4 regions of the Paenibacillus sonchi genome follow, and region 1 is predicted to be linked to each of the others. Evidence: riboswitches for the same ligand, from Rfam matches in the RefSeq annotation. Region 1 holds a riboswitch; each other region holds the start of a gene.
What was found. Region 1 has a riboswitch for cyclic di-AMP ahead of JI735_RS22175 (alpha/beta fold hydrolase). Riboswitches for the same ligand answer to the same signal wherever they lie in the genome.
Positions count from the first base shown of each region.

Region 2: linked by a shared signal. The riboswitch ahead of JI735_RS09150 (C40 family peptidase) and the one ahead of JI735_RS22175 (alpha/beta fold hydrolase) in region 1 are both predicted to bind cyclic di-AMP.
Region 3: linked by a shared signal. The riboswitch ahead of JI735_RS03695 (C40 family peptidase) and the one ahead of JI735_RS22175 (alpha/beta fold hydrolase) in region 1 are both predicted to bind cyclic di-AMP.
Region 4: linked by a shared signal. The riboswitch ahead of JI735_RS25675 (APC family permease) and the one ahead of JI735_RS22175 (alpha/beta fold hydrolase) in region 1 are both predicted to bind cyclic di-AMP.

Region 1 covers NZ_CP068595.1:4,991,848-4,999,103, forward strand. Annotated here, with positions in the region: partial or broken gene JI735_RS22145 (Na+/H+ antiporter subunit A) at 1-2,589, shown strand, start outside; partial or broken gene JI735_RS22150 (Na(+)/H(+) antiporter subunit C) at 2,614-2,937, shown strand; gene JI735_RS22155 (Na+/H+ antiporter subunit D) at 2,934-4,409, shown strand; gene JI735_RS22160 (Na+/H+ antiporter subunit E) at 4,416-4,895, shown strand; gene JI735_RS22165 (Na(+)/H(+) antiporter subunit F1) at 4,892-5,185, shown strand; gene mnhG (monovalent cation/H(+) antiporter subunit G) at 5,169-5,546, shown strand; cyclic di-AMP (ydaO/yuaA leader) riboswitch at 5,564-5,721, shown strand; gene JI735_RS22175 (alpha/beta fold hydrolase) at 5,729-6,553, shown strand; partial or broken gene JI735_RS22180 (KamA family radical SAM protein) at 6,572-7,229, opposite strand.
Region 2 covers NZ_CP068595.1:1,972,180-1,979,435, reverse strand. Annotated here, with positions in the region: gene JI735_RS09175 (YwhD family protein) at 1-220, opposite strand, end outside; partial or broken gene JI735_RS09170 (M1 family metallopeptidase) at 325-2,335, shown strand; gene JI735_RS09165 (hypothetical protein) at 2,347-2,733, shown strand; gene JI735_RS09160 (hypothetical protein) at 2,709-3,176, shown strand; cyclic di-AMP (ydaO/yuaA leader) riboswitch at 3,393-3,530, shown strand; gene JI735_RS09155 (C40 family peptidase) at 3,588-4,016, shown strand; cyclic di-AMP (ydaO/yuaA leader) riboswitch at 4,402-4,544, shown strand; gene JI735_RS09150 (C40 family peptidase) at 4,550-5,041, shown strand; gene JI735_RS09145 (GNAT family N-acetyltransferase) at 5,303-5,788, shown strand; gene JI735_RS09140 (c-type cytochrome) at 5,884-6,240, shown strand; gene JI735_RS09135 (4a-hydroxytetrahydrobiopterin dehydratase) at 6,371-6,658, opposite strand; gene JI735_RS09130 (hypothetical protein) at 6,890-7,183, opposite strand.
Region 3 covers NZ_CP068595.1:810,383-817,638, reverse strand. Annotated here, with positions in the region: gene JI735_RS03705 (DUF1349 domain-containing protein) at 175-780, shown strand; gene JI735_RS36810 (sugar O-acetyltransferase) at 812-1,408, shown strand; cyclic di-AMP (ydaO/yuaA leader) riboswitch at 1,848-1,980, shown strand; gene JI735_RS03695 (C40 family peptidase) at 1,985-2,455, shown strand; gene JI735_RS03690 (ABC transporter substrate-binding protein) at 2,677-3,714, shown strand; partial or broken gene JI735_RS03685 (iron ABC transporter permease) at 3,723-5,779, shown strand; gene JI735_RS03680 (sensor histidine kinase) at 5,992-7,256, opposite strand, start outside.
Region 4 covers NZ_CP068595.1:5,751,483-5,758,738, forward strand. Annotated here, with positions in the region: partial or broken gene JI735_RS25655 (ABC transporter ATP-binding protein) at 1-242, opposite strand, end outside; gene JI735_RS25660 (FecCD family ABC transporter permease) at 356-1,390, opposite strand; gene JI735_RS25665 (FecCD family ABC transporter permease) at 1,387-2,445, opposite strand; gene JI735_RS25670 (iron-hydroxamate ABC transporter substrate-binding protein) at 2,636-3,673, opposite strand; gene JI735_RS25675 (APC family permease) at 3,887-5,704, opposite strand; cyclic di-AMP (ydaO/yuaA leader) riboswitch at 5,831-5,989, opposite strand; gene JI735_RS25680 (disulfide oxidoreductase) at 6,178-6,615, opposite strand; gene JI735_RS25685 (DsbA family protein) at 6,615-7,115, opposite strand; gene JI735_RS36335 (hypothetical protein) at 7,161-7,256, shown strand, end outside.

The sequences.
Region 1 (7,256 bases):
ATGGGAGCTTTGGTAGTTTTATATTCGATTTATTATCTGGAAAAGCGGATGGAATCCATCCATAACTTCTACATGTATCTGCTTATGTTCATGGGAGCCATGCTGGGAGTCACGCTGTCTGATAATTTAATGGTGCTCTACGGGTTCTGGGAACTGACCAGTATTACTTCCTTCCTGCTGATTGCCTTCTGGCACCGCCGGGAGAGATCGCGCTACGGAGCGCTCAAGTCGATGCTGATCACCGTGTTTGGCGGACTGGCGATGTTTGCCGGGTTCAACCTGCTGTATGTGATGAGCGGAACCTACAGTATCCGGGAGATTACCCTGCAAGCCGGAGAGCTGTCCCTGGAACCGGTGTTCATTCCGGCTATGCTGCTGATTCTGCTGGGAGCGTTCACCAAATCCGCACAATTTCCGTTTCATATCTGGCTTCCCGATGCCATGGAGGCGCCGACTCCGGTCAGTGCCTATCTCCATTCAGCGACGATGGTCAAGGCGGGGCTGTATCTGGTGGCACGGCTGACGCCCGTCTTCGCCGGACAGTCCGAATGGTTCTGGCTGGTCTCCGTGTGCGGACTGGCCACTCTGTTATATGGCTCGTTCAAAGCCATTAAGCAAACTGATCTGAAGGCGATGCTCGCCTTTTCTACAGTTAGCCAGCTGGGCTTGATCATGTGCCTGCTGGGACTGGGCTCGGCGGCGGCCTTCTTTACAGGTACAGAAGAGTCTCTATTCTATGCTATGGCTACTGCGGCGGCTGTCTTTCATCTGATCAACCATGCGGTGTTCAAGGGAACCCTGTTTATGGTGGTTGGCATTGTAGACCACGAGACGAATACGAGGGATCTGCGCAAGCTGGGCGGATTAATGTCCCTGATGCCGGTTACCTTTTCCGTGGCGCTCATCGGCGCCTTGTCCATGGCCGGGCTTCCGCCGTTCAGTGGCTTCCTGAGCAAAGAGATGTTTTTTACCGCTGTGCTTGATATCCGGGAGCTGCATGTATGGAGTACACAGTTCTGGTTGCTGCTGTTTCCGGTTCTTGCCTGGATAGCAAGCGTATTTACCTTTGTATACAGCATGATCTTGGTCTTCCGGACGTTCACCGGCAAGCTGCAGCCGGAGAAGCTGGACAAAGTGCCGCATGAAGCGCCGCCGGGGCTATTATTTTCCCCAGTGCTGCTAGTTTCCCTGGCGGTGATCTTCGCCTTTTTCCCGGACCTCTTAAGCTCTTCCTTAATTGAGCCGGCAGTAGCTTCGATTCAATATGGGCTGCTGCCGCCGGAGGAAAACCTTCATGTTCCGATCCATTTCTGGCATGGCTGGACTCCGGAAATCTTTATGACCCTTGGCGTAATCGCTGCCGGAACGCTTTTGTATAGGGGCTATAGCAGACTGCGGATCCTGGAGCGTGAATGGAGCGGGAGGGATTCGCTTAACCGTATATATAACCTCAGCATTCGCGCGCTGGAAGGCGGATCAGCCCGCTTCACCAACCTCTATATGACTGGCAGCAACCGGCATTATCTGCTGTACATTTTCGGGTTCTTCATCATTGCCCTGGGGAGTACGCTGCTTGGAGCGCAGGGGATAACCCTGGGCATGACGGACTACGCTCCGGTATCGATGTACGAAGCGGCGGTGGTTGCGGTCATGCTGGCAGCAGCGTTTGCCGTCCCTTTTGCCAAGTCGAGAGTAAATGCCATTTTGTTCACAGGTACGGTCGGATACATGGTGACCCTGCTGTTTGTGATCTTCCGTGCGCCAGACCTTGCCTTGACGCAGATGATCGTGGAGACGGTGTCGGTGATCCTGTTCCTGCTGTGCTTCAGATATTTGCCGAAGCTGAAGCGGGAGAAGGACAAAGCTTCCTTTAAATGGCCGAATCTCATTATAGCTGTGGGAGTTGGTCTGACGATGACACTGATTGCACTGGCGGCGATGGGCAGCAGTCCTTTTGCGCCGATCTCAGAATTTTTCCTTAAAGAAAGCTATTCCCTGGCTGGCGGCAAAAATGTAGTAAATGTCATTCTGGTAGATTTCAGGGGCTTCGATACCCTGTTTGAAATCATGGTTCTCGGCATTGCATCCCTTGGCATTTATGCGCTGGTCCACCTGAGAATGGAGCCAGGGGCGCTGACCCCGGCGGAAAAAAACAAACCGTCACCCTATCTGTTTCCGCTGCGCAGCAATGATGTGATTCTGCGGACGATGTCCAAAGTGATTGTAGTCATTATCCTTACCTTTTCGCTGTATTTGTTTTTTGCCGGACACAATCATCCGGGCGGAGGTTTTATCGGCGCTTTAATGACGTCCGCAGGTCTGATGCTGATGGCGATTTCACTGGGAGTGGATACGGTCCGCAAACTTCTCCCGGTTAATTACCGCGTCCTCACGGCGGCGGGGCTGCTGACCGCGATTCTGACAGCGGCAGGCTCCTTTGCGTTTGGCGCGCCGTTCCTGAGCCATTCCTTTGGCCATTTTGATCTGCCGCTGCTTGGCGATACTGAACTTGCGACAGCGGTTCTGTTCGATCTGGGTGTATATCTGGCAGTCATTGGCGTGACCATGAACGTTATTTTTACCATAGGGGGGATGAGTGAAATGGAATGGATGATGGCTGTAGCGGTCGGTGTTTTATTTACGGTCGGCGTGTATCTGATTTTGTCCAAAACCCTGCTGCGGATTGTACTCGGTACTTCCCTGCTTACGCATGGCGTCCATCTGCTTCTCCTGACTATGGCCGGACTAAAAAAAGGGGCAGCACCAGTATTAGGCGGCAAGGCGGATGCCTATGTGGACCCGCTGCCGCAGGCGCTGATTCTGACGTCCATCGTGATCAGCTTCGGGGTTACCGCGTTCTTCTTCGTACTGGCCTATCGTGCGTACCAGGCTCACGGGACCGATGAATTGGATAACGTCCGGGAGGAGGAGCAATGAATAATCTCTTGGTCATGCCGGTTCTGATTCCCCTGTGTACGGCTGTTCTATTGATGTTTCTGAAAGAGCAGGTGCTGGTGCAGCGGTGGATAAGCACACTGGGCGGAATTCTGAATCTTGTTGTGTCGGTTATACTGGCCGCGCGCATCCATCATGAGGGCATACAAACCTTGCACATGGGGGGCTGGGCTCCGCCTTATGGCATTGTGTTTGTAGGAGACATGTTTGCAGCACTGCTGGTATTGACGGCGTCGGTGGTGAGCCTGGGGATTCTGCTGTATTCCTTCACCAGCATCGGTGCGGAGCGGGAAAAATTTTATTACTATACCTTTTTTCATTTTCTGCTTGTGGGCGTATACGGTTCTTTTCTGACCGGAGACATCTTCAATCTGTTCGTGTTCTTTGAAGTGATGCTAATCTCGTCCTACGCGCTGATATCCCTGGGTGGAATCAGGTTGCAGCTCCGGGAAACCTCTAAGTATCTGCTGATTAACATTGTGTCCTCAACGCTGTTTGTAGCAGCAGTTGCTTACCTGTATGCAGCGGTGGGCACACTGAATATGGCTCACCTGTCCCAGCGTATTCACGAGGCAGGGCAGGGCGGTGTTCTTAATGTGATCGCTGTGCTGTTTCTGATCGTCTTTGCTCTAAAGGCCGGGCTGTTCCTGTTCTTCTGGCTCCCCGGCTCCTACAGTGCGCCGCCGGCAGCAGTCCGGGCCTTGTTCGGGGCGCTGCTTACCAAAGTGGGGCTGTACGCCATTATAAGAACTTTTACGCTTATCTTTGCCGAAGATCCTGATTTCACGAATGGCTGGATCGCCTGGATGGCGGCGGCTACGATGATTCTCGGCTCACTGGGTGCCGTTGCATACAATGATATCCCGCGCATCCTCAACTACAATGTCATTGTCAGTGTGGGTTTTGTCGCCTTCGGATTGTCTGCGGGAACACCGGATGCACTGGATGGAGCTGTTTTTTATCTATTGCACGATATGCTGGGCAAGGCCCTTATGTTCATTCTCGGAGGGTTAATGATTGCCGCTGCGGGTACGGATCGGCTTGAGCACATGGGAGGGCTGATCAAACGTTACCCGCTGCTGGGCTGGAGCTTTTTCGCACTGGCACTGGCACTTGCCGGCATCCCCCCATTCAGCGGATTTCCCGGTAAAGTGCTGATCATCCGGGGAGGACTGGATGCTGGAATGCTGACGTTATCCCTCATCGGACTGGGTTCTAGCCTGCTCGTGCTGTACTCGCTGATCAAGGTGTTCAGACTTGCCTTCTGGGGCAATATGCCGGACACGGAACCGCCCAAGGTTAAACTAAAAAGCGGGACGGCGGTGGCTGCCGGACTCCTCGTTCTGGTCATCCTGATGGGCCTTGGAGCAGAGCGGGTGAATACCTATGTATCACAGGCGGGGGAAGTGCTTGGTTCGCCCCGGCTTTACATTGAAGCTGTATTGAAGGAGTAGATGAAGATGGCTGTTCAAATCTTATTAAACCTGATGACTGCGTTTCTGTGGATGATGCTGAGCGGCGACGGGTCAGGCTCAAGCTTTGTAATCGGCTATCTGCTGGGAAGCGGAATTCTGATGGTGCTGCACAAGTTCCTTCCTGAGCCGCTTTATTTGAACCGCGTGTGGTCCATAGTGAAGCTGCTGGCACTGTTTCTGCGGGAACTGGTCTGGTCCAGCTTTGCGGTCATCCGGCAAATTATTCGTCCCAGACTGACCGTTCGTCCGGGCATCTTCGCCTATGAAACCGCACTTCGATCCGATTTTGAGGTCACCCTGCTCTCATGCCTCATCTGTCTGACACCGGGGACGCTAACGCTGGAGGTGTCGGGAAGCGGCCGGACCCTCTATATTCACGCTATGGATATTGAGGACGCCGGCCAGCTCTCCCGCCAGATCGAGGGAACCTTTGAAAAAGCGATTATGGAGGTGACCCGGCAATGATTCCGATACTTCTTAATATTTCACTGACGATCCTGGCACTGGCCATGCTGGCCTGCCTGTACAGGCTGATTCAAGGCCCAACCCGTTCAGACCGGATTGCTGCGCTGGACACCATCGGCATCAATCTGCTGGCGGTGGTCGCGGTACTGAGCATGCGGCAGAAGACAGAGGATTATTTCGAAATTGTCCTTGTAATCGGAATTCTGACGTTTATCGGGACTACGGCATTAGCCAGATATATTGAAAGAGACACGGTTATGGAGCATGGAGGTGATAAGCTTGATCGGTGAGCTGCTAATTGTGATACTGGTATTGCTGGGCGCATTGTTTTGCGGGCTTGGCGCGTTTGGACTGGTCCGGCTGCCGGATGTCTATTTACGTTCCCATGCCGCCACCAAAAGTGCTACACTGGGTGTATTGTGTGTGCTGACAGGAGCCTTTCTGTTTTTTTACTTCTATATAGACATAGTCAGCATCAAGCTGCTGCTCGCGATTGTATTCGTCTTCATCACTTCTCCGGTTGCAGGGCATCTGAATGGCCGGTCGGCTTACCGCTCGGGTGTGCCATTATGGAAGGGCAGCGTGCAGGATGATCTGAAGCCGGTGCTGGAAAAGAATGAGACGAAGGAGAATGATTCACAGTATAAATAATAGTAAACTAAAGAATATTGTCTTTTTCGCTGAATTCTGTAAAAGAAGCGGGGGAACCACCGCGTGTGCAGTTTTGCAACTGGCATGCCAAGGGGTGAATCTCGAACATTCGAGTAGGGCTACTCTTCAGGCCCGAATCCGTCAGCTAACCCCGTAAGCGTAGAAGAGAGGAGACGAATGGATTGCCGCAAATTCAACTAAATGGAACTACTATCTACTACGAAACCTATGGTACAGGGGTGCCGGTTGTTTTTATTCATGATCACCTGACCTCGCATCATCTGTTTGAGCCGCAAATTGAGTATTTTCGTGACCGTGTTCAAGTGATTGTTCTGGATCTGAGAGGGAACGGGTTGTCCGGAAAAATGGATGTCGAGGTTCACCGCATTCTGGATACCCAGTGTGAGGATCTGAAGGAGCTGCTCCGCCGTCTGAGGCTGCTGAGCGTGATTCTCGTCGCAAGCTCCGGCGGGGGTGTGCTGGCCCAGAAATTCGCTGTGCAGAACCCGGAGCTGGTACGTGCGCTGGTGCTGGTGGACAACTGTTCGAACGGACATGATTCCACGTTAAATAACCGGTTATGGGGAATTGTCGAGAGATGCTCATGGATATCGTATTATTTGCCGCCTGAGCTGCTTCTGCGCTCCCTGAGAATCGCCTATAACAAATGGCTGCCCGCTTATCATATCCTCCGGAATGAGCTGCTGCATAAACGGCCAACCGAAGGGATCAAACAGCGGATTGCCCTGCGCCAGATTGATATTCTTGCCTATGCGGCCAAGCTGCAGGTTCCTGTGCTGTGTGTAACCGGAAGCCAGAATGAGTGGAGGCTGGCGCAGGCGAGCAAGAACGCCTCCATGCTGCCTTCGGCGCAGCTGGTGGTGCTGGATGATGCCATGTACCCCAGCCATCTGTGCCAGCCGCAGCTTTTTAACCGCCTGCTGTTAAATTTCCTGATCGACCAGCATGCCATTCATCAGCGGGGCGACGGGCTGGAGGGCGGATGATACCGCCCTGCTGAGCCATCAGTCAGAAAGGGCAGCTTGCAGCAATAGATCCTCGGAAGCCGAAAACATGCCTGTTGCCTGCACAGGTCTGTTCCAGTGCTCCTCTTTGCCGGGCAAATCATCGAACCACCGGACAGTCCAGAATCATGAACTTGCCGTATTCCCCGTCTCTGGATTGGTGATACTTGAGATACGCCTTGCCTTGATCAATCGCCAGAATCTCTATTTTTCCGGAGGAATGGCTCATGGCCAGCCGCACTCTTTTGCCCAGACCGGAGGTTCGTGATTTGGCTTGCTCAACAATGCGATAGACACGTTCAAGGGGGAGAACAAACTCCCGGTTGCCGGCGACTGGCCGGTTAACGAAGAAATAATAGGGAGTGACTCCGGCCCAGGATAGACGGAGCAGTTCTCCGAGAACTTCCGGGTCATCATTGATTCCTTTCAGGACAGGGGTTTGATTGACGACAATGGCACCGGCATGGTGAAGGGCTTGAAATGCTTTGCGGGCTTCGGCTGTGATTTCATGGGGATGATTAATATGCGCCATTACATAGATCCGGTGTTCTTCAGTCGAGTAAGTCCGAATGATATTCAGGAAATCCTCATCCTCATAAATGCGCATGGGATTGAAGACGGGGATTTTGGAGCCGAGACGGATAATCTTGACATGCTCAGATCTGACAGCTTAGCAATCTTGCTG
Region 2 (7,256 bases), 3.0 Mb from region 1:
TCGGAACATCTTCACGGTTCGGACTGAATTTAATGCCCTTCTCCACTTTACTCTTGGCATGCATGGCACCGATATCGATAACGGCTTCACCGCCGTCAATAATGACCGGCGATACATTGTTCAAATCGATGGAGCCTGCGCCGAACCCCTTATGCTTGCTTTTGGCATTCACGATATTCAGAGCCATCGGTTTTTTGCCCTCTGGTTGGTTGTTATCCACAAGTGCACATCCTTCCCTCTCACTAATAATTTAATTTTAGCTAATAATGCGGCGAATGCAAACATATACATCCCGTAGATGCTTGTCACGGGAGGAATCACAGTATGAAGCCATTGTCATTAAGGTACACCCTCATCTTTGCGGCCCTGGCCACCCTCGCCCTTCTGGGAGGTGGAATCTGGGCTCTTTCAGGGCATAACCCGGCCGTTCAGACTGCAGCTGCTCCCAAAGAGGCCAAGTCCCCCGCAGCCGCACAGATCAAAGCACCACAGCCCGTTCTCCCTGAGAGCAGGCCGCTCCCCGTATCGGAGGCCCTTAGCCAGCGGGTAACCGAATATCATCTTGACGCGCAGCTGCTCCCCTCAACGGGGTCGCTGACGGCTTCAGAGACGGTCACCTGGACCCACCCCGGCCAAAAACCGGTACAAGACCTCTACTTCCACTTGTATCCGAATGCCTTTGCCTCCAAAGATACCACCTTCATGAAGGAATCCGGGGAAAGCTCCGCGGGGATACCATGCCTGCAAATGGCTACGGCAGCATGACCCTGACGGATTTGCGGACCAGTGACGGCGTCTCGCTCATGCAGCGGCTGCAGTATGTACAACCCGATGATGGCAACGTGCATGACAAAACACTGGTCAAGGTGCATCTTCCGCAGCCGGTCAATGGGGAGAAAGTGTCACACTGAAGCTGAAATATACAGTAACACTGCCCAAAATATTCGCGCGTATGGGGATTTCAGGTAACTTTATAATGGCTGGACAATGGTTCCCCAAAATTAGTGTCTATGAGCCAGCCGGCACCCGGGGCGTGAAGCAGGAAGGCTGGAATCTGCATCAGTACCACGGCACCTCCGAATTCTACAGCGATTTCGGGATCTATAATGTTACCCTTTCTGTACCCTCCAATTACACCGTGGCGGCAACCGGCTTTCCGGTAAAGACCGCCAAATTGAAGCAGGGCCAGAAAATCTACAAGTTCTATGCCGATGATGTTCATGACTTCGCCTGGGCTGCCTCCCCCGACTTCCTGGTTGCAGAAGAGGCCTTCTCGTCATCGGAGGTGCCAGGGGTAAGGATCAAGCTCTACCTGGACCCGCTGCATAAGGACTTACAGGAACGGTATTTCCAGGCTGCCAAAGCTGCCCTGAACACATTCAGCAAATGGTATGGTCCTTATCCGTACTCCACACTTTCTATCGTGGTCCCTCCCAAAGAGGGAAGCGGTGCAGGCGGGATGGAGTACCCCACACTGGTAACCGCCTCTAGTGCATCTGAAAATGTGCCGGGAACCCAGCTGGAGCGAACCATTATCCATGAAATCGGGCATCAGTTTTTTTATGGCATGGTGGCCACCAATGAATTTGAAGAGGCCTGGCTCGATGAGAGCTTCACCTCCTACGCGGAAGACCGGCTAATGGAGCAGGAATACGGGGTGGCGTCCAACCTCCCGCTTCAGGCCAGTCTGGTGCCCTCCGCACAGCCGCTTACACTGGAAACTTGGAAATACACCGGAGATGATGCCTATACCCGCAACATCTACATTAGGGGTAAGCTGGTGCTGAAAGACATTGAACATCAGGTCGGAACCAAAACAATGGATGCCATCTTGGCCGCTTATGTCCGCAAATACCGTTTCCGTCACCCGTCAACAGCGGACTTTCAAAGGACGGTGGAAAAGGTGACTAAAAAATCATGGCAAACGTATTTCGATCATTATGTATACAGTGGCGGCGCTCCTGATTTTGCTATAAATCATATTGCAAATACTATCAGCAAAGCAGGGGCGGATAACGAAGACTCCCGCTATGAATCTTCAGTTACCGTAAGCAATAAAGGCAGCCGGCACGGGGATGTGCCGGTAAAGTTTACCTTCTCGGACGGATATACCGTTCAAAGATATTGGAATGGGGAAAGCAAGCAAACGACATTTCAGCTGTCCTACAAAGCGCCGCTCCTGTCGGCAGAGATTGATCCGGAGCACTCCGTTCTGCTGGAGAGCAAGCATCTGAACAATTTCAGACTCGCCGAACTGGAGCCTGATACGCTCTCACGCTGGACGCTCAGCATGACCAACCTGATTGAAAATCTGCTCGGCACTCTTGTCTGGTGAGGTGAAGGATTGTGAAAAGATCGATAAGCTGCGGCTGGCACAGCATGAAAGAGCAATTATATATATTGATCCTGTTATTTATTTACCGGCTTTTCTGGGGCTATTTCATGTACAAGTTTGTCAAAAGCGCCGTGGTTCCCGTGCTTCTGCGCTACCCGGACCAGCATGCGGGAGGCAGCGGGCTGGGCAGACTGCTGTACTATGTGGAGGGGCAATTCGCTTTGGGTTCGGACCCGGCGGTTCAGCATTGGCTCTGGATGCTTCTGGTATTGAGCGCAGCAAGATTGCTGGTCTCCCCATTCATCCGCGCAGGGCTGCTCCACGAGCTGCACCAGGAGCGCAAGGGCGAGCGCGGAATGTTCTTTTTCCGGGCATGCGGCTGTATGGGCTTCCGGTGATGCTGTTCAGTCTTATAGAATGGGTGCTGGCGGCCCTGCCCTTGTACTGGCTTTTTCCCAAAATGTACAACCTGCTGCTAAGCGGCATTCTGGATTACAGACAGCTGCTGAAGCTGGTTCCTTACGTCCTGGCATGGCTTGTGTATCTTTTCTTTATTCGGAAGCTGTTGCTCTACATGCAGTTCGGGTATACGGCCGGTACAGGAATACTCCAATCCCTGCTGGTGTGCCTGAAGGTCATTGTTCCATCTGCAGGACTCTCCCTTGTGCTGGGAGCATGCGGGCTGGTGATGATGCTTGTTTGCGGAGCAACCGCGCTGCTTAGTCCCGGATTGCCGGCCTTTCTGCTCCGCCAGTTCTCTCCGCTGCCCACTACACTGTTCAAAATGTGGGGAATCGCCGCCCAGTATCATCTCTGGCGCAGTAAAATATTTCCGCAATAATAGAGCCGCTTAACCGGCATAATAAAAGAGTCGCTACTCCTTACCGGGAGCGGGACTCTTTTTTTGAGTTACAAAGTGATAAAGAGTATTTGCAAAACTGTAAATCCTCTGGTACAATGATGCCTGTACTACTAGTAACAAATTTGTAATCTTTAAGTTACAGCTTGTAAACCACATTTAACTTGAGCATTAAAGCTTGTTACACACGCTCTTCTGGTGCACAAAACGCCAAATTCCCTGCACCGGGAAGCGGGGGAACCATATCTTGGGTGAATTGATCTCGCTTTAGAGGGGTCATAGGGGACCTTCTACCGAATCCTTAAGCTAACCTCGCAGGCCTTGGAAGGAGTACATCATTTGAAAAGTCAGAACTTCAAGAAGAAATGCACCGCAGCAGCACTTGGATTAGTGATGGTATTCACATTAGGAGCTGGCAGCGCTTTCGCCGACTCCAAAATGGACACAGTTATCGCCAAAACAATCGGAACGACCTATAAATTCGGGGGCACCAGCACCAGCGGTTTCGACTGCTCCGGATTCACGAGGTACGTATTCAAAAATGTCGGACTAACCCTGCCACGCACTTCCAAAGCTCAATTCAGCGTCGGCACCCCTGTGTCCCGCAATAACTTGCGTTCAGGCGACCTCGTTTTCTTTAACACCTTTGGATCGGGAGTTTCCCATGTCGGCATTTATGTCGGGAATGGCAAATTCGCACAATCCTCCAGTTCACGCGGCGTTACGATAACTTCACTGAGCCAAGCCTACTGGGCCAACCGCTACGTTGGCGCCAAACGAGTGATGAGCACTACAGCGTACCAGGCTGTTGCCTACGATTGATAAACGTTATTCCCTTCAATATTACTGCCTCTAACAACTAAATATAACTTATACGAACCCGGACTGATTATTGCCGTAATCATTTCCGGGTTTTTCCTTTTCCTTATTCTCCCTTTTACACGTTCCGGAGATCTTTGAAACACCTTTTTGCTAAATATTCCAAAAAAATCTCCCATACAGCTTACGCAGCGCGTAAAATGGGCCCTCAAGAATAGATTTTTGTCCCGTCAAACGGAAAAAATATGCATTATTATGCTTTAAATGATTGCCAAGAGCTTCTGTCTTTGTTACAATTACTGCAGTGAGTTGATAGTAACATTTTTGTAATTATTCAAAGTTAATTTACAAACTTTTTGTCATGTATTGATCCGCAAGCTAATCCTAATCAACAGTCGAGCCGAGTTCCTTAATCATTAGGGAAACGGGGGAACCGATTTTGGGTGAATTGACCTCCTATTCACAGAGGGGTCATAGGGGACCTTCAACCGAACCCTTAAGCTAACCTCGTAGGCAATTGGAAGGGGTATTTACTTTTGAAGAAGAAGCTGGCATCAGCCTTACTGAGCTTTTCCATTATCCTTACTATCGGAGCAGGAAGCGCTTTCGCAGACTCCAAAATGGATCAGGTTATCGACAAAGCCATCGGAACAAGATACGTATCCGGCGGAATATCGACTAACGGATTTGATTGCTCCGGGTTTACGATGTATGTTTTTGATAAAATCGGAATCAACCTTCCTCACCAGTCCGGGTCCCAATACCAAATGGGAACTGCTATATCGCGTGACAACATCAGACCGGGCGATCTCGTATTCTTCAATACAAGCGGCAACGGCGTATCCCATGTCGGCATTTATGTCGGTGAAGGCAAATTCGCACATGCATCCTCTAAACGCGGTGTAACCGTCAGCTCGTTGAATGACAGCTACTACGTCAACCGCTACGTTGGCGCCAAACGAATTATGAGCACAGATGCTTATCAGAATGTAGCTTCCGACTCCCAAGACAACGACGATGTGCAGTAAACAGCACTTGTAATTCCAAAAAGGCTCTTCTCCAGGATTTTTGCCGAAATTCTGGAGGGGGCTTTTTTTTGTCTACAAAAAATATTTACCCTGCTCATGATCTGCCAAACACAAAAACCCCTAATTTTCGCTATTTTCCAAAATAATATTCCGCAATTGTCAGGGGCTTCACTTCCGCTTAAAGTTTATTCGCTCCAAAAGGATGGTTATGTATATAATTAAAGATATAACGCTTCACTTTGGATGGGAGGCCGATACCTGATGATTAGTTCCCCCGCAACCTTTTACAGTGTTCCTATGGATGTTGCCCACGCTGCCGAAATATGCCAATGGGTCTATAAGCCTCCGTATAACATTTACGGCTGGATGTCCTGGGAGCAGATGCAGGCTTTGGGCGTTGAGTTCGGTGATCCCCGGCTTCGAAGTGAGCAATATGTCTCGGTGGTGAACGGTCAGGGCACGCTCTGCGGCTTCGCGCAGCTCTTCCCAATGGAAGGCGTAGTCCGGCTTGGAGTCGGGATGCGGCCTGATCTGTGCGGACATGGCATGGGGCATCTGTTCATGAATGCTGTGGTCAAGGAGGCTCTGAAACGTTATCCGGACCGCGAAATTGATCTGGAGGTGCTGACGTGGAACCAACGGGCTATACGCGCTTATCAAAAAAGCGGATTTACCATTACAGATACCTATGAACGCCGGACTCCCACGGGCAATAAGCCTTTTTATTGTATGGTCTATGATAAATAGCACAAATCAGCCAATTATTTGTTACAAACCCTATGATAACGCTTTACCTTCTTGTATAATGTAGACAGCAGCTTACATGGAGGGGACGGATGCAGATGCAGAAATGGATCATGAGCGGTTTATTTTTTGCCGCCTGTGCCTTTGCGGTAGTCTTAATGTTTACTTTGCCGGGCAAAGCCGAAGTCGCTGAGGAGAACAAGCCAACTATGCCGGAAGTACAGCTGGATGCGGCGGGTGCTGAGGCCATTGTGAAGGCTAATTGCATTACCTGCCATGGGGATCAGCTCCAGGGTGGTGTAGGACCCAGCCTGCAGCAGGAAGGCGGCAAGCATGATGCCGGGGAGATCTTCACCATTGTGACTAAGGGCCGCGGACAAATGCCTTCCTTCAAGGATAAGCTGGCCCCGGAGGAGATCGCAAATGTAGCCATGTGGCTTGCAGAGAAGAAGTAGCTTCACTTACACTTCACAGAAGAATAAGCACAAAATGCCCTTGCAAGGATGATGCTGATCCTATGGCAGGGCATTTTTTATATAAGGGTTATGATGAACTCTCATTCGGACCGGTTCGATCGGGCTTGGGTTAACGGTTCTTCTCAAAGGCCTCGTTAAATTCATGGGCCTGCCGGATATCCAGCGTGGTAAGCCCCTCTTCTTCTGCCGCAGACAAGCGGAGAAAGACCGTTTTATAATCGACTGTAATATGCGGATGATGCTCGAATGCTTCCGATATGGCGGCCACCTCATCCACAAAAGCAATCCCCTTCATGTATTCATTGAACATGTATTTGCGCACCAGAGTATTCTGCTCCAGCTTCCATCCTTCCAGCTTGCTCACCTGCTCCCGCAGCTCCTCTTCCGTAAATTGCAATGTTCTTCCTCCCTTACTAAATTAACAGCAAAAGCCTTGCAGCTCTATTACCAGTGGCGTTGTTGCCTGAAACAAAACATCCCTCAGCTTATAGAAGTCCAAGGGATGCGCCAGGATGAGGTTTTTTTGGTTTAATGTATTCACAAATCCCAGCAAATAGTACCCGGCTTCATCAATTTTACCACGCGGCGCAGGCTGCGGGCAAACCGCCCTCCGGCACCTGCCTGTCCCCTAGACCAGAAGGACTGAAGCCAGATCCTCTTCGCCAAGCAGAATATTGATCCGGTGTGTCTCCTTGTCATAGATCACAACACCGCTGCCCACTTCGATCACCGGCTCATTCCCCAGGGCGTAGAACAGATCCTCAGCAAGTGCTTCCCAGACTTCCAGCTTCGACTCCTGAGGCAGTTCCTGCCACTCATCAGGCTCCATTTCAAAAAATACATACCCGTCGGAAATTCTTCCTACCGCTTCCGTCAGCTCACCCAGAATTTCACTGTAATCCCTGCCGTGCTTCACACCCACATCAATCACTCCGTTTTCTCCACAGATGAATAATATCCTACCCTACTCATTATAGCCGAAAAAATGACTTCAC
Region 3 (7,256 bases), 3.3 Mb from region 1:
TCCTGATGATCAAGAACCCCTTGATGTATCAGGGCTTTTTTAAAATTAACGCCTTGAAAAACACCAGTATGAGAATATTCTGCAATAATTTGATAACTTTTTACCTTCACTAAATGATCTTTGATGATATCATCATAGTGTGTACATATTTAGGAAAAACAGGAGGGAAATCCAATGGGCCAGACCGATTTTGAAAACTTTAATTGGCTTAATCCAAGCAGCATCCGGTTTGAGAATGAAGCAATGATATTGTATGCGCCTGAGCATAGCGATTTTTTCTGCAACAATGGAGCTGTATCAGAAGAAGGGGCCACCCCGAGCACTCTCGCAAACGCTCCGTTTTTTTTCACGGAGGTTTCTGGTGATTTTGTTATGCGCGTAAAGGTACAGCATGATTTTAAAGATATTTATGATTCTGCTTCAGTCATGGTAATGAAAGACATCAATGTTTGGGCAAAACTGTGTTTCGAACTTACCGATTTCAATACCCATGCCATTGTGAGCGTAGTAACAAATTCATTATCAGACGATGCGAATGGAAATAATATCGACAGTAATTCCGTTTGGCTTCAGATTACACGGGTAGGCCAGTCCTTTGCTTTTCATTATTCATTAACAGGTACTCAGTTTTATATGGCAAGATTCTTTAATTTACCTGTCGAAGAGGCCGTTAAGGTAGGGTTTCTCCCGCAAGCTCCGACTGGAAAAGGTGGCGATAGAATCTACTCTAATTTTTCACTGGAGAATAAAACCGTAAAGAACATAAGAGATGGTGAATAAGTTTGCTAATTTATTTTGATCAGGAGGCCATATGAATATTTCAGAAATCAAACAAATGATAAATTCCGGGAAAATGTATGATGATGTCGGAAAAGATATTTCTGCACTTCGAACACAGGCAATATCTACTTGCAGGAAGTACAATTACAAAGTAAATACAAATGATGAATACGATATGTCCATTCTAAAAGGCTTGTTTGCAGAAGTCGGGGAAAATGTATATATTGAATCCGATTTCCGGTGTGAGTTCGGTTTTAATATTTCGATTGGGAATGAGGTATATATTAACCATGACATGATCATTCTTGATTGCAACGAAGTGAAAATTGGCAACAATGTGTTCATAGGTCCTAGAGCGGGACTATATGCAGCAAATCATGCGGAAGATCCTTTTGAAAGAGCGGATAAAGGGGTCTATTCTGCCCCCATAATCTTACAGGACAATGTATGGCTTGGCGGTGATGTTAAGATTACACAAGGCGTGACCATTGGCGAGAATAGTATTATTGGAGCAGGGAGTGTAGTTACAAAAGACATTCCGCCAAATACTATTGCTGCAGGAGTTCCTTGCAAAGTTATTAGACCTATCAAATATTCTGACAATCCCTGGAGAAGACCAAGCGAATAAGTCTAACATCTCACTAGGAAAATAAAGTTGAAATTGTGCCATGCCGGTGATTTTAACGTGTCCTCTTCAAAAATGAAGCACCGCAATCCGGGCTAACGGGTTGCGGTGCTTCGTTTCGTTCGGCCTTTTTCCACCATCCGGACCGGCCAGGCAAGAGCGGGGCGAGTCGCTGGAGCGGATATTGCGGCTTGGCGGCAAGGAAGCGGAGAGTAACATTTATGTAACCTTTATACTATTAATATAATATAGACTTACAGAGGGAGAGATAAAATTAGTATAAATCATGTTCATTTAACGGGTTACTTGCTCCCTGTTGGCGGAGGTTATACTATAAACTGGGTATATTTTTGTATTATTTTACAATGAAAACGATAAAACAGGAAATAGGATTGACAGAGTGATACTAGATAAAATACTATAGAAATAGTTACAAAAAATTAATGAATTGTTGCCGAATTTCATTTTGAAAACGGGGGAACCACTTTTGGGTGAATTATTCTTGAAAGCAAAGGAATATAGGGAACCTTTAACCGAACCCTCAGCTAACTCCGTAGGCATTGAAGGGAGCAAAGGGTTCTGAAAAAGTTCATTATGTCGTTGATAGGGTCTGCGCTATTATTCACAGCTATTCCAGCGAATACATACGCAAGTGAAATCAGTCTTGAGAATGAAGTGAATGGGGTATTGGGAACTCCTTATGTATGGGGAGGAACGACGGCAGCCGGTTTTGATTGTTCAGGCTTCATTTTATATATTATGGAGAAGTTCAATGCAGGTGATCTGCCGCGTACAACAGGATCTCAAGCCAAGGCTGGCACTGAGGTGTCCAAGGATGACTTGCGGCTGGGGGATTTGGTCTTTTTTAATACTTTCGGTAACGGGGTTTCCCATGCAGGCATTTATATCGGGGATGGCCAGTTTGCACATTCCTCAAGCAGCAAAGGCGTAAGAATAAGCAAGCTCTCGGATTCCTATTACCGTGACCGTTATGTTACAGCCCGCCGTGTAGTAAGCGATACCAGCTATCGTCAGATGGCCGGTGAATAAAGTCCTCTGGGACAGAAAACTTTAAACAGTGTCTATTATTATTGCCCCGCCTTGTATTCAGAAGATTGAATATAAGGCGGGGCTATTTAATTTTAATTTTAACTTTGACTTTCAGCGGAATCCCATATAATATAACTAATGAATGATAATCATTATCACTGAAATGATAACGATTATCACGATACGTAATTAAATGTTATACATATAGGGGGATATCCGGAGTGAACAAAAGGTTATTGAGCTTAATGATGCTTATTATCGTCGTATTGGTTGCAGCAGGCTGTGGATCTAACAACGCAAATCATTCAGCAGCGGACGGAGGCGCAACTAACAATGCAGCCGCTCCAAATGCAGCCGCTACGAACGAGGGCAGTGCAACCGCAGCTGGCCCTATTGTATTAAAAGACGCTAAAGGCGAGGTAAAGCTGGACAAGCCCGCGAAAAAGGTCGTAGTTCTGGAGTGGACTTTTACAGAAGATGTTATTGCGCTTGGTGTGCAGCCGGTAGGTAATGCAGACAACGAAAACTATAAGCTGTATGTAACGTCTGAAGCACCACTTGATGCAGGCGTGACGGATGTGGGAACCCGCTCCGAGCCGAATCTGGAGACGATAGCTTCCTTGAAGCCGGATCTGATTATTGCCAACACTGACAACCATGAAGCGATTTATGATCAATTGAAGGCGATTGCGCCAACACTGATTTTGGGCCTGTATCCGCCTGAGGGGCAAGGCGACCAGTATGCGGAGATGGAAAATATCTTCAAAACCATTGCTGCTGCTGTCGGCAAAACAGCTGAGGGGGACAAGGTTCTTGCTGATCTGGATGCACATTATGCGGATGCGAAGACGAAGCTGGCTGCAGCAGGCAAGGAAGGCCTGAATTATGTGCTGACACAGGCATACAGCTATCAGAATGCAGCGACCATGCGTCTTTTTACGGATAACTCGCTGGCCGTACAAACGCTGGACCGGATTGGCCTGAAGAACGACTGGAAGCCGGAGAAATTCGAGATGTACGGATTCACCACCTCCACCGTTGAAGCCTTGCCTGCAGTTAAGGACACGAATCTGCTCTATATCGTCCAAAAGGATGATGATATTTTCTCAAATGAACTGAAGGACAATTCCGTCTGGAATGGCCTTACTTTTGTAAAAGAAAAACGTACCTTCGGATTGGCCAGCACAACGTGGGTATTTGGCGGTCCGGTTTCCTCCAAAGTCCTCGTTGATGAAGTTGTAAATACCTTAACGAAATGAGCACCTATATGAACATCAACACGGGCAAAGAAACCTCACCCGGGATGACCTGGCGGCTGATAGGAATATTTGGGGGCGGCCTGGCCGCCCTTTTCGTTGTATCCCTGCTAAGCCTCTGCTTCGGGGAGGCCAACATTCCGGCTGCTGCGGTATGGAACGGACTATTACACCGTCAGGATGTGATGGAGCATAATCTGCTCTGGGATATCCGGATGCCGCGGACAGTGATTGGCATTTTGGCCGGAGCTGCACTTGCTGCGGCCGGCGCTGTATTGCAGACGATAACGAAAAACCCGCTCGCTTCCTCAGATACACTGGGGATCAATGCCGGAGCTTACTTTATGGTTGTTCTGGGGATGGTCGCTTTTCCGGCTATGCAGCAGCAGTATCCTTTGCTGCTGGCAGCTGCCGGGGGATTGCTGGCGGCACTAGCCGCCTATGTCCTGGGCGGAGGACGGAAGGCTACGCCTGTCCGCCTGGCTTTATCCGGCATGATCGTATCGATGGTGCTTGGAGCGTTCACTTCGGCCCTGCATATTTTTTTCCAGACTGAAACACAAAATCTGTTTTTGTGGGGTTCAGGCTCTTTGATTCAACTGGACTGGAGCGGTGTTCAATACGCCTGGCCTTTTGTTGTTGTCCTGCTGGGAATTTCTCTGCTCGGAGGCAGGCAGTTTGATGCACTGGAGCTGGATGAGTCCACCGCCCGCTCTCTTGGACAGCGTGTAGGCTTAACCCGGGCGGTGGGCCTCGGCATATCGGTGCTAATGGCTGCGATTGTGGTCAGTGTGGTTGGCCCCATTGGCTTCGTAGGTCTGGTGGCCCCCATCTGGTCCGGCTTAGCGGGATCCGCAAGCATCGTCTGCTCCTTCCCGCGAGTGCGCTGTGGGGAGCATTGCTTATCACTGCAGCAGATACACTTGCCCGTATGGTGCGGAGCAATCTGGGGGAAATGCCTGTCGGGGCAGTGATGGCGATTATTGGAGCGCCTTGGCTGATCTGGCTTGTGCTCACCAGGATGAAGAATATATCCGGTTCAGGTGGAGGGCAGTCCTCGATGAATATAGGGGGGGCTGCACTGCGTATGCGTTTTGCTCCGACAGCGATATTCATGACTGTTCTCCTGATTGGGGTCATTCTTGTGAGCATGTCGCTTGGGGGAACAAGAATCCCGGTATCCGATCTGTTGGAGAGTCTGGTCGGCAGGGGAGATCAAGCGTATTCGGTTCTGCTGAATTTACGGCTTCCGCGCACGCTTGTGGCCGCTTGCGGCGGTATTGCGCTGGCCGTCAGCGGTGTGTTGATTCAAAGCGCCGTGCGAAATCCGCTCGCGGATGCCTCTATTATCGGCGTGACCTCAGGTGCCGGGTTTGGAGCGCTGACCCTGCTGGTCGTGTGGCCGGGATTGCCGGTGTTTGCCCTTCCGGCTGCCGCCATCGCGGGTGGAGTTGTCGCGGCGGCCTTTGTATTTACGCTGGCCTGGCGCAGGGCTTTGAATCCGTCTGTACTGATCCTGCTTGGAATCGCAGTTTCAGCAATCGGCTCGGCAGGCATCCAGGCCATGATCGTCAAAGCCAGTCTTTGGAGCAGCACGGCATTTATTTGGCTGACAGGTTCAACGTATGGGCGGAGCTGGGAGCAATTTTACAGCCTGTTTGCATTTTTGCTGTTGCTTCTCCCTGTGTCGTACTATTTGGGCAGAAGATTTGATTTGCTGGCGTTTGGCGACGAAAGCTCAACAGGTTTTGGCCTGCCGGTCCGCGGAACGAGGTTATGGGCGATGATTATCGGTGTTTTGCTTGCGGCCGGAGCTGTTGCAAGTGTCGGGACGATTGGTTTTCTCGGGCTCATGGCACCGCATGCGGTGCGGATGATGATCGGGCACCACACAAGACGCTCCATTATCTTGTCGGGACTGCTTGGCGGCTTGCTGCTTGTTATTGCCGACACGGTCGGAAGAACGGTCATAGCGCCGACAGAAATTCCGTCAGGCCTGATCATTATGCTGCTGGGCGCGCCCTATTTCCTGTTTCTGATGTACCGCGCGCTTGTGCGCGGGGCGTAAATGCAAGGGGTTTGAATTTAATTCAGGCGCTATCCTTAAGTCTAGTTAGGAAGACTTTGGGGTAGCGCCTTTTTTGTGGATAAGATGTGTATAAAAATGGGGATAAGTCGTTGACCTTGAAATCCGTAGTCTTCATGTGGGATTATCATAGTGGATTTTTTGTATAGTTCTGACCGTTCGAGAGCGAAAAGAGCTGCCCGCACACCGGATATCTACTGCATCCGGTAACGCGGCAGCTCTACAATGACTGAAGTGCCTTTGGTGAATTCGCTCTCGATCCGCAGTCTCCCGCCATGCATCTCGATAATTTCTTTGCAGATGGCAAGGCCAAGGCCGCTGCCGGATTGGCGGGACTTGCCTTTGAAAAATTTGGTGCCCAGCTTCTCCAGATCGCTTTCTTCAATGCCTTCACCGTTATCCGCAACGGTAATGCTTATTTGGGTATCGCCTGGCACTGCCGAGAGCCTGATCTCCCCCTGGGCCGGGGTGAACTTGAAGGCATTGTCCAGCAGATTGACAAAAACCTGCTTCAAGCGGTTGAAATCCCCGTCTACAGGCAGCGGCTCATCCGGGATATCGGCATACAGGCGGATCTGCTTGGTGGACCCCCGGTATCTGAACTGCAGCAGCAAATCTTCAAGCAGTCCCCGCAGATCATAAGGTTCCAGCTCAAGCGTCAGCTCACCGGCCTGGAATTTGGAGAAATCCAGCAGGTCCTCCACTAGTCCAATCAGGCGGTCCGTTTCGCCTGTCATGACCTCAAGCCCCATCAATGTCTCTTCTGTATCCGACAAATCACCCACAAGCAGCGTTTCGCCCCAGCCTTTGATGGAGGTCAGCGGAGTGCGCAGCTCATGCGTGACAGAGGAGATGAAGTCGTATTTGATTTTTTCACTTTTGACCATTTCCTCTGCCATGTAATTGAGCGTGACGGCCAGAGTGCCGACTTCATCGTCGTGCCGCTTCTTTGCCCTGACGGCAAAATTCCCGGTAGCCATTTCTTTGGCGACACCGGTAAGCTGCTGGATCGGCTCTACAATCCGTTTGGCGATAATAACACTCAGCAGGAACCCGAAGGCAATGACCAGCAGTCCCACCCAGGCGGCGTTAATGAGGATTTTTACAATCACGCTGTATAAAGGTTCGGCCGAGACCGAATAGCGCAGTACGCCAATACTTGTCCCGGATTCTTTTAAGGCAATGGATACAGCCAGAATCCGTTCCTCTTTACCGGGTGTAAGGCTCTGGTAAGTCCCTTTGCCGCTGGCCAGAGCCGCTTTGACATCGGGAGTATCAATCCGCTCGGAGCTTGCGAAGCCGAAGGAGTTGATAATTACTTTTCCCTCCGGACTCAGCACTTCCACCTTGCTGCTCTCGTCAGGGGAGAGGTTCTCCAGTATATATCTGGCCCGTTCATTGATGGAGTAGCCCTCCAGATATTTATTAAAAAAGGTAGCAGAGGTCGTGGCCCGCGATG
Region 4 (7,256 bases), 760 kb from region 1:
GCCAGCTGCCGGGCCACCTCCTTGGTCGACAGGTTGTGGATCGACTTTCCGTCGAGCATGACGCTGCCGCTTTTGGGCTTCATGATCCGCGCCATAGTCTTGAGAATGGTCGATTTCCCGGAGCCGTTAGCCCCGACCAGCGCAGTGATTTTTCCTGTAGGAAGCGACAGGTTCAGCCCTTTGACTATCATCGCCTCAGCATACCCGATACTTAACTGTTCTGTATTCAAACGTTCCGACATGATCTTCACTCCTCAAAAGTTTTACGGAGCTTTGCTCCTCTGAATTTACTTCGTAATAAAACTTGCTTCGAGCATGTGCTTGAGTTTCATGGAGCTAATGCTCCAATAGGGAATCAGGCCTTGGATCTGGCCAGCAAATATAAAAAGTACGGAGCCCCTATGATAGCTACCACAATTCCTGTCGGAATCTCGGAAGGCTGGAGAATCCAGCGGGCAATCGTATCGGCAGTCAACAGCAGCAATGCGCCGACCAAGGCGCAGGCAGGCAGCAGAATCTGATGCCTCGGTCCTACAATACGGCGGGCCAGATGGGGGGCGATCAGTCCCACAAAGCCGATCCCCCCGCTGACTGCGACACAGGAACCGGCTAGTGCAACTGCAGCCGCCATCAGCAGAACCCGTTCTCTCTCCACAGGCAGCCCCAGTCCCGCAGGGATCTCATCACCCAGGTTAAGGACATTAAGAACCCGTGCCTTGTAGAAGGCAAACGGCACCAGGATCAAGATCCAGGGCAGGAGCGCCATAACAAACCGCCAGTCGCCGCCCCAGATCTTCCCTGCCAGCCAGGTGGCAACAAATTGATAATTTTCCGGGTCCAGCCTTAAGGATAAGATCAGTTGAAACGCATAGATGCCTGCGCCAACGGCAATCCCGATGAGAATCAGTCTTGTCGGTGACAGACCGTCTTCACGGCGGAAGGCCAGAACATAAATCAGCGTTGCGGTAAGACCGGCCCCGGCCAGCGCCATCAGCGGCAGCATAAAGATTGGAGCTGCAGTTGTTGCCGGGACAAAGGAAATAAAGATAAGTACAGCAAAGCCTGCTCCGGCATTAATGCCAAGGGTTGAGGGCTCCGCCAGCGCATTGCGCGACAGACTCTGCAGAATACAGCCTGCTACCGCAAATCCGGCTCCAACGAGCAAGGAAATGACGATCCGCGGCAGACGGAAGTCAAAGAGAATCAGCTTTTGTTGCTGGCTGCCTTCTCCCAGCAGAGTATGTATAACTTCCGTTGGCGACAGCCGGATAAGTCCGGTGTTCATACTGATGATGAACATGGCAACGATCAGAACTGCCAGGAGAGATAATATGGCGGTTTCACGGGTCCGGCGCTTTTTCGGTGTGGAGGACAGCTGGCTGCGGCTCATGTCAATCCTCCCTTGCGCTTGCTGGCCAAATAGATAAAGAACGGCACCCCGATTACAGCAATCAATGCACCCAGCGGCGTCTCATAAGGAGCATTGATCATTCTGGCAGCAATGTCCGCAAAGATGATCAGTACGCTTCCAAGCACTGCCGAGCACGGAATAATCCAGCGGTAATCCACCCCGACAAGAAATCGTGTAACATGTGGGATGATTAATCCGATAAAAGCAATTGGCCCCACTGCGGATACCGCTGCTCCGGCAAGCACGACTACTATAAGGATTCCGGCAGTCTGCACCAGACGGGTTCTCTGCCCGAGACCAGCTGCCACGTCACGTCCCAGACTGAGTAGTGTGATGGAACGCGATATCATCAGTGATCCTATAAGAGCTGCAGCAACCCAAGGAAACATGATCCGCAGCTGTGTCCAGCTTGTCCCCCCAATCCCTCCCGCCATCCAAAAAGCGATATCCTGCGAGAGATGGAACAGAATCGCAACACCCTGGCTGATGGCGAGCAGCAAGGCGCTCACCGCAGCTCCGGCGAGTGTCAGCCGCAGTGGAGTCAGTCCGCTATGCGACAGCGAACCAATCCCGAAGACGAGAAGAGAAGCCGCTGCAGCTCCAATGAAGCAATAGAGCATGATATATATGAATGACATTGAAGGTGCAAAGGCAAAAGCCAATGCCAGTCCAACGCTTGCGCCTGCATTCAGGCCAAGCAGTCCCGAATCCGCCAGCGGATTCCGTGTCATGCCCTGCATAATCGCTCCTGCGACTGCAAAGCAAGCTCCGACCAGCGCTCCGGCCAATGCACGGGGAATTCTCAGTTCCCGGATCACCTGATGCTGCGGCAGTTCGGGATTGAAGCGAAATACCGCTTCCCATACGGATGCCAGCCGAATATCCGCCGCACCTACCGAAACGGAAAGCGCCAGACCGAACAGTATAGCCCCAAGTCCTGCAATCAATATAACTACTGCTGCAGCAGGGCGGGATTTCAGCTGTTTTTCCCCTTCCGGATGAGTGCGGGATTGTGAGTGTGTGGATGTGACCATAAGCCGTCCCCTTACCAGGATAATTACTGATAATCTAAATGATAACAACTATCATTCTCATTATCGCAAATCTGTGAATGATGCACAAGCATTCAATTCTCTAAAAAAGGTGCAGGGATCGCGTATCCGGGGATACAACGTCCTGCACCTTCCACATGTCCGGGAGTTTCACCCAGTTGATGAGGATTTCTTATTTCACAAGACTGTTCAAGACATCGTCAATGGTTTTGGAATTGGCTATCGCTCCGCTGTACAGCCAGCTGTGGTTGGAGGCAAATTCATGAACATTTCCCGCCTTAACAGCAGGAATGCCCTTCCAAATCGGACTGTTCAAAATTTCTGAACCTTCAGTCTTGTCGCTGTTAACCAGGAAGATATGGTCTGCAGTGAGCTCGGCCAGCTTCTCAAGAGAAATCGGATTCCAGGTTGCTCTGGAAGCCGAAGGAATCTCTGTAACAAGATTAGGCAGCTTTAGACCGAGGTCACCGTATACTACCGCCCCGCTGCTGCGTGTTTCGTCTACAATATAGAAGTTCTTTTTAATAAGCCACAAGATCGCAACAGAATCATCTCCAATTACAGTGGAGATTTTTGCTTTGGCATCGGCAGCTTTTTGATCATAAGCGGCTATCGCCTGCTCAGCTTCAGCGCTCTTGTTCAGCAGTTCACCGATCTTGAGCAGAGACTTGCGCCAGTCTTTGCTCATCTCATCGCCCAGCACATAGGTAGGTGCGATTTTGTTCAACTGGTCATAGAGGCCATTTTGCACGCTGGATTCCGATTGTACAATATGAAAATCCGGCGCGAAGCCCATTACAGCCTCAAGGGGAAGATCAAAGCTGATCGTTGGAACATCCTTCAATTCATCTGCCAGATAATCCTGAACTCCGTTGGTTACCGACCATTGTGCTACCGGAGTTACCCCAAGCGTTACCAGATAATCCTCCAGGTATGAAGCCAGCACGCGTTGCGGATTAGCCGGAACGGTTACCTTGTGCCCCATGGCATCAGTTACTGTTTTCTCTACCGCAGGAGCAGTTGTTGCTGCCGGAGCTTCTGAAGCAGGTGCTGTTGTAGCGTCCGCTGAAGCTGCGGGTGCATTGGCCGCACCCCCTGTTGAATTTGCGCTGTTGTTATTGCCGCAGGCGGACAAAATAAGCGTCAGCGTCAAAAGCCCGATTGAGGCCAGCTTCCTGTGGCCTGCTCTCTTTAATTTAAACGAATACATGGATACCCCTCCTGTATATGTACAATCTGAAATGGTCAAAGGTCTTAGATGCCTTGGCCTTACCCCATTAAATGATATTGATTCTCATTCTCTATGTCAATATAATTATTTTGCTTTTGCAACTATTCACGTTTTGGCTAACGGATTCATTTATATATGAAAAAAGACTGCTCCCGGAATCCGGAAACAGCCTTCATGTTGGCAGCCATCTGTCTATTTATGCAAATGATAAGGTACGGTTGCAACGACGATGTCTTTTTGATTCATTAAATATGAACGGATGAACAAGCTGGTCTGATTGTGCAGGACGGCCTGCCACCAATGCTTAGTGATAAACTGCGGAATGAGTACAGTAATATGATCGGTTGAAGCAGTCTTCCACTCTACTGTATCTATGAATTTAACCAGCGGACGGAGAATGCTGCGGTAACGGGAACGGAGGACAATCAGGCGCACGCCCGGATTCCATTCCTCCCATTTCTGCTCCATTTTGTTGATCTCTTCTTCATCAAAGCCTACATACACAGCCACCACATTATCCGTTAAGGACTTGGCATAGCTGATCGAATGCAGCACCGCGCGTGTTACACCAGCGACAGGTACGACCACTGTACTTCCCTTGATGCAGGGTTTATCCGTTGCCGGACATATCCGCAGCTGATCCGCAGTATTCAGGTAATGGTGATGAATCCTGTGGAACACGAACATTACAACCGGCAGGAAGATAAAGGCCATCCAGACGCTGGAGAATTTGGTGATAATGAAGATTAAGGTAATGGTCAGAGTCGTAAGCATCCCCACCGTGTTCACCGCAAATTTATTTTGCCACGCTTTAGGTTTGGTTTTGTACCAATGCACCATCATCCCTAGCTGGGACAGCGTAAACGGAATGAAAACGCCCACCGCATATAACGGAATCAGGCTTTCCGTATTTCCGTGAAAAGCCGTGACCAGCAGAGCGGATAATACGCCCAAAAAGATAATGCCGTTCGAGAAGCCCAAGCGGTCCCCACGGACCATAAATGCATGGGGCAGATACTTGTCTTTGGCAAACATAAACGCCAGCAGCGGGAACGCCGAGTAAGCTGTATTGGCAGCCAGGAACAAAATAACCGCTGTGATTCCTTGTATGAAAAAGTACAAACCGCCGCGCCCAAACGTAGATTCGGCGATTTGTGATACGACTGTAGCTTTTTCATCCGGCGTAATTCCATACCAGTAAGCCAGCAGCGTGATTCCGGTAAACATAATCCCCAGGATAAGCCCCATCATCATCAGGGTTTTGGCCGCATTTTTTTCCGCAGGTGCCTTGAAGTTCGGAATGGCATTCGATACAGCCTCTACCCCGGTCAGAGCCGAACAGCCGGAGCTGAAGGCCTTAAGCAGCAAAAACAAACTGACATTCGACACCGCAGCCCCGATTTCAGGGACATTGGCATGTGCTCCGCCGGTTGCATATTTGAATACCCCCGCAATGATCAATACGAAGATCGATGCCACGAACAGATACACGGGAATAGCAATGAATGAGGCAGATTCTGTTACCCCGCGCAGATTGATTATCGTCAAGAGCAAAATCACGGTAACAGCGATAAGTACGCTATGATTATGGAGACTTGGAAAAGCGGATGTGATCGCATCTGTACCCGCCGATGCACTAACCGCAACGGTCAAAATATAATCCACCAGCAAAGATCCCCCGGCGAGGAGTCCGGTTGGAACACCCAGATTGCTTTTGGCTACGATATACGCGCCACCGCCCTGCGGATAAGCAAAGATGGTCTGACGGTAGGATAAAATCAGTATAGCCAGCAGGCCCAATACGGCTAATGCGATTGGCAATGAGTACCAGATAGCTGTGAAGCCTGCGGCCACCAGCACAATCAGGATTTGTTCCGTTCCGTAGGCTACAGACGAGAGCGCATCAGAAGACAGGACAGCCAGTGCTTTCACCTTGGATAACTTTTCATGATCGAGTTCGTTCGACTTCATCGGACGCCCGATCAATAGTCGTTTTACCTTGCTTACCATTGTAGTAACAGTTCCTCTCTTGTTTAGGTTGAAACGGTAGTACCGTGCGCTGTTTTCATAGGTGGATTTTCATAAATGCAGGCACAAAAATAAGCATACGGAAATGATCCGCATGCTTACGCATCGTCACTATCCCACCATTGCTTACGAGGTTAGCTGGCGGATTCGGGCTGTGGTAGCCCTACGGTTACAGCCCTTGCGGACCGTCCCGATTCACCCCGTTGGCGCTTAGGCCAATGTTGGTTCCCCCGTTTTTCCATCCGGAAAATTCAGCGCATATTCAACTTCTCACAAGGTCTAATGATAGTCTACAATGGCCCTTCCGTAAAGCGGTGAAAAAAATGAAAAAAGAATGAAAAATGATCCATTTTACGCAAAACCACGATGAGGGATATATGGATCTTTCATTCTCTGCGATTATCCTCTCAACGCTTGTTTTTTCAAGGTTTTGAACCCTAATTGTGTCAAAAATTTCAGGAATGGTTAGAGATGTCCTCTTTGCGTCCGGTCCAGAGCAAAATTGCGATTAGCGCAAAGGCAATCAAGGCCAGTAAAGGGATCGTAATAAACCCGAAATAATTCAGATAATCCTTGTTGCAGGGTACGCCAATCGTGCAGGGAAGCACCTTGCTGAGTGCCGGTATCTTCTGCTCCGCATAATGATAGATTGAGATGCAGCCGCCAATGAGACTTAGGGGCAGCACATAGGGAATGATCTTTTTGTCATTCCGGTAGGTGGCAATGCCCAGCAGAATAAGCTGCGGGTACATAAAGATCCGCTGGAACCAGCATAACTTGCAGGGCTCGTACTTCAATACCTCACTCAGGTACAAACTTCCCGCTACTGCGATAACAGACACAAACCAGGCCAAATAGAGACAGTGGCGTCTGCAGAAAGCAGCGATCTTCATCATTCGGCACTCACAGCTTCGGAAGCGGATTTAATCTGAGCGTCAATAGCTTCCATGTCGAAAGGCTTATCTACTTTGTGTCCATTAATGAAAACAGTAGGCGTAGAGGTTACACCGGTATCTTTGGCGATGCTGATATCATTTTGCAGCTCACTTTCATAAGTTCGTTCCTGGATATCTTTGCGTAAAAGATCCAGATCAACAGGCAGCTTCTCCTTCTCCGCGAGGCTCACCAGGAAGTCCTCTGTGGCCCACTCTGCATTCTCATCCCCCTGATTGGCGTAAAGCGCATCGTAGTATGTCCAGAAAGCGTCATTGTTCTGATGGTAGACTGATAGTGCCGCCAGCGAAGCCGTTTCGGAATCCGGGCCGATAAAAGCCATATTTACGAAGTAGAAGGCTGCTTTATCCTGATTCACATACTCCTGCACAATCTGCGGCTTGATGACACCTGTAAACTGGGCGCAGGCCGGGCATTTGAAATCACCGAACTCGACAATTTTGACCGGTGCATCCTCTTTCCAAGTCTTCGGAACCCGCTGTAATTGAAATCAACCGCCTTGCCTGAACCTGCCGTTGAAGAGGAATCCTTCGATGCCAGCATGAAGAGTCCGGCAAAAATAATCACTACGATTGCGACC